2 regions of the Alishewanella sp. HH-ZS genome follow, and region 1 is predicted to be linked to the other one. Evidence: predicted binding sites of a transcription regulator. Region 1 holds the regulator's gene; the other holds the start of a gene.
What was found. The regulator FliA, encoded in region 1, starts transcription of late flagellar genes. The targets are predictions, from matches to a motif close to CTAAAGNTNNNNNNNNNNNNGCCGATA.

Region 1 (2,202 bases):
AGCAGAAGATCAGGCCAGCGGCCTCAGACGCATGAATAGACAAAAAGTAAAAGTGATCTCCGTTACCGGTGGTAAGGGCGGGGTCGGAAAAACTAATATCACGCTGAACCTGGCGATGGCATTGGCGCAAATGGGCAAGAAAGTCCTGGTGCTGGATGCTGATCTGGGTTTGGCAAATTGTGACGTGATGCTGGGTTTGCGGGTTGAACGCAATCTTTCTCACGTATTAAGTGGTAAAGCCAGTCTGGACGATATTCTGGTAGAAGGCCCTTTTGGCATTAAAATTGTCCCCGCCACCTCGGGTAATCAGGATATGACTGAATTATCGCCGGTGGAGCATGCCAGCCTAATCCGTGCCTTCAGCGAGCTGGAAACGCCGATCGACGTGTTATTGGTTGACACGGCTGCCGGAATTTCCGACATGGTGCTCAGCTTTTCCCGCGCCTCGCAGGATGTGTTGGTGGTGGTTTGCGATGAACCGTCATCCATCACTGATGCTTATGCGTTAATGAAAATCCTCAGCCGCGACCACGGTGTTGAAAAATTTAAAATAGTTGCCAATATGGTGCGAAGTAGCAAAGAAGGTCTGGAATTATTTGCTAAACTAACCCGGGTAACAGACCGTTTTCTGGATGTAACGCTGGAGCTGGTTGCAACCGTACCGCAGGATGAAAATGTCCGCCGGGCGGCGCGTAAACAAAAAGCCTTTATTGATGCTTACCCAACCACCGCAGCCAGTATGGCGGTGAAAGCGCTGGCGCTAAAAGCAGCTAAGTGGCCTTTGCCTGAAAATGCTTCCGGCCATTTGGAGTTTTTTCTGGAGCAGCTTGTCCAGCCACAATCTGAGTAGGGGGTTCTTTGAACAGTAAGTTGGCCGCATATGGTGGTATTGATCACATGCAGCAACTAGTGGAGCGCCATGCACCACTGGTCAAACGCATCGCCTATCATTTATTAGCCCGGCTACCGGCCAGCGTACAGGCCGATGACCTGATCCAATCCGGTATGATTGGCTTAATTGAAGCCGCCAAAAATTTTGATGGTAGCAAAGGGGCCAGTTTTGAAACCTTTGCCGGCATTCGTATTCGGGGTGCCATGCTAGATGAAATAAGGCGTGGCGACTGGACGCCGCGCTCGGTGCATCGTAATGCCCGCTTAATCGCCGATACCATTGCTGAGCTCGAAGCTCAACTTGGGCGTGATGTTCGTGATTATGAAGTTGCAGAAAAACTTGCTATCTCTTTAGATGAATATCATCATATGCTTAGTGATGTGAGTTCGGGTCGGATTATCGGCATCGAAGACCTCGGTATCTCCGAAGATGTTTTGGTGACGGCTGAGGATTCAGATACCGATCAGCTGTACCATGAGCAGGCTAATGAGGCGTTTAACGCGGCACTGGTGAAACATATCAGTAGTTTGCCGGAGCGAGAGGCATTAGTCTTATCACTGTATTATAATGACGAACTAAACTTAAAAGAAATTGGGGCTGTACTGGATGTCAGTGAGTCCCGGGTCAGTCAGATTCATAGTCAGGCATTAGTGCGGTTAAAAGCCCGAATGCAGGCTTGGTTGTAGTGTATCCTGAATAATGGGATGACGTGCTCTTCGGAGGGGACTTTGGATAAGAATATGAAGATTCTCGTAGTCGACGATTTTTCGACCATGAGACGGATCATCAAGAACCTGTTACGCGATTTAGGCTTTACCAATATTTCAGAAGCGGATGACGGCAGCACGGCTTTGCCGATGTTGCAGAATGGCGATTTTGATTTCGTGGTAACCGACTGGAATATGCCTGGGATGCAGGGGATTGACCTGCTACGTGCGATCCGGGCAGATGCGAAACTTAAGCATATACCGGTATTGATGGTGACTGCCGAAGCCAAGAAAGAGCAGATTATTGCTGCCGCTCAGGCTGGCGTGAATGGCTATATCGTCAAACCTTTTACTGCAGCAACATTACAGGAAAAGCTGGCGAAAGTATTCGAACGGATCGGCTAAGCCGGAGCTGACCAAGGAGTGACGCCATGTCTGCCAATTCGGCTCCGTTAATCACGCTAGACCAAGCCAGAGAGCTGGTACAACTGTTGGAGATGGGCGAGCAGGACATCGCCAACCAATTGGTACAGCAACTCGGTATGCCCGGCTCGTCGGAATTATTTGCCGAGGTTGGCAAACTGACCCGGCAATTACACGAGT
Region 2 (2,202 bases), on a different contig from region 1:
AATGTAGCTTGCATATACTGCCTACAGATACGACGGCGGCTCACTAATAACAGCCGCTGCCCCTGGGCTATCAGCATTGCAGCAAAGTCGTTAAACTAATAGCGTAATACCCTCGCAACCAATGACATGAAGAGTACGGTAACGCGTGCGGAACAGGTCGGCCCGGAGAGATAAGATGTTATGCTATTGCTGTTCAGGTAAGGCTTTTGCAGAATGCTGCCAACCCTATTTAAGTGGGCAGGCTCAACCTGATAGTTGTGAACGCCTGATGCGTTCTCGGTATAGTGCCTTTTGTGTTGCCGACAGTCAGTATCTGCTTGCCACCCTTGCCGCAGAGCAACGGGCCAGCGAATCTGCTGCCGCGCTGGAAGCTTTTGCCAAAGCGGTACATTTTTGCAAACTAGAAGTGAAACACACCATATCCGAGCCGAAGCAGGGACAGGTTAGTTTTATTGCCAGCTTTATTCAGCACAACAAGCTGGAGTTTATCGCGGAAGTCTCGGACTTTATCTTTCAGGATCGTTGGTATTATACCAGCGGTAAGCTTACTGCGTTGCCGGCGATTAAATTGGGCGCTAATGATCCCTGCCCCTGTGGTAGCGGTAAAAAATTTAAGCGCTGCCAAACTCATTTGCCTAGTGGTCAATTGCGATAGAACGGCAGTAGGATAAAGGATGCACTAGAGAAAGGGCAGGATCGAGCATGCTGTGCTTTATCGGGTGATTTTGTGGTTATCAGCACGGGTCGCTACAGCTCATCAAACCTGCGTCGCTGATAACTGTTCCAGGATCTCGTAAAGTGCAGTTTCATCACTGACAGAGGGGGTCATTTTATCCCCAGCCAACCGACGGCGACAGTGCAAATCCAGGTCGGCAACCACCTGAGGTTCGAGTTTACGCTTATCTTCCTGCCACACCCAGGGCTGTTCCTGTAGATAACTGTACAGCTTTAATTGCGCCAAACCTTGCTGCGCGGCCTGGCTCTGTTGCAATAAGGCCAGCTCGTCTGTGGTTTGATAAGCGAACGGGCGACGTCTACTGACCGCTAACTGCTGGTACAGATCATGTTTGGGTTGCTCAGCCTGATTTACTGGCGTTTGAAATTCTGCCATCTCCTCAACTGCAGGAGACAAGAACGCTAACCACAGGGCAAAATCAGCCCGTTGCTGATGCTGCAGCGCCTTACCTAAACGATCCCCTAACTGCCATTCATTGATAATAGGCTGCATACTGATGCCATCAGACAACGACTGTTGAGTTAATCGGCAAACGGTCAAAAAACTTTAGCAAAATGCTTTACATCAAACTTCAGTTTGATAAGATGCGCGCACTCGTGGAGGGGTTCCCGAGTGGCCAAAGGGATCAGACTGTAAATCTGCCGGCACTGCCTTCGAAGGTTCGAATCCTTCCCCCTCCACCATTCTTCTTCTGAGCACCAAATTCCTAAGTTAAACCACTCTTAGCAAATACTACTCAGGGGAAGGTGAGAACCTTCGTCAGGTTCGACAATGCGTAGCATTGAACAGCGGAACATAGTGACGCTGGCCTGTAAGGCGAGCGCAGCGAGTAATCCTTCCCCCTCCACCATTCTCCTTCTCAGCGTCAAATTCCTACGTTAAACCACTCTTAGCAAATACGACTTAGGGGAAGGTGAGAACCTTCGTCAGGTTTGACAATGCGTAGCATTGAACAGCGGAACGCAGTGACCAATACTATTGATTCTGGAACAGCACCGCACGGCAAGCCGAACGGAGCTGCCCTACTTCACTTAACGGGGTAACAGCTGTAATAATTCAGTTAATAAGCTGCTGGCACCAATGCGCATACCTTGCCTGGTCGCCGTCAGTCCGGTGATCTCTTCATACAGTTCCAGTAATTGCAATGCCTGTTCAACTGTCTTAACACCACCGGAGGCTTTAAAGCCCACCGGGCGCTCTGCTGCCGCAATACTGGTCAAAATGATCCTGGCCGCTTCCAGTGTACATCCCACTGGTACCTTACCGGTTGAGGTTTTAACGAAGTCGGCGCCACTGGCAATAACCAGTTCGGTAGCCTTAGTCACTTGCTGCGCCGTCAGTAACTCACCTGATTCAATAATTATTTTCAGCCCCAACCCCAGGCTGGCCTCTCTGACCGCGGTCAGAAAAGCACTCACCTCAGACTCGTTACCTGCCAGTAATTGTGAGTACGGCAACACACAATC

Region 2: the regulator FliA is predicted to act here: its motif matches at 1,260-1,286, upstream of A9165_RS09760 (VC2046/SO_2500 family protein).

The regions. Positions count from the first base shown of each region.
Region 1 covers NZ_LZEJ01000004.1:42,691-44,892, reverse strand. The annotation lists gene A9165_RS02605 (MinD/ParA family protein) at 1-850, shown strand, start outside; gene A9165_RS02600 (RNA polymerase sigma factor FliA) at 859-1,578, shown strand; gene cheY (chemotaxis response regulator CheY) at 1,621-2,004, shown strand; gene A9165_RS02590 (protein phosphatase CheZ) at 2,031-2,202, shown strand, end outside.
Region 2 covers NZ_LZEJ01000021.1:3,207-5,408, forward strand. The annotation lists gene A9165_RS09750 (SulA-like leucine-rich domain-containing protein) at 1-47, shown strand, start outside; gene A9165_RS09755 (YchJ family protein) at 269-655, shown strand; gene A9165_RS09760 (VC2046/SO_2500 family protein) at 758-1,228, opposite strand; tRNA gene A9165_RS09765 (tRNA-Tyr) at 1,335-1,419, shown strand; RNA gene A9165_RS09770 (RtT sRNA) at 1,463-1,586, shown strand; gene deoC (deoxyribose-phosphate aldolase) at 1,768-2,202, opposite strand, start outside.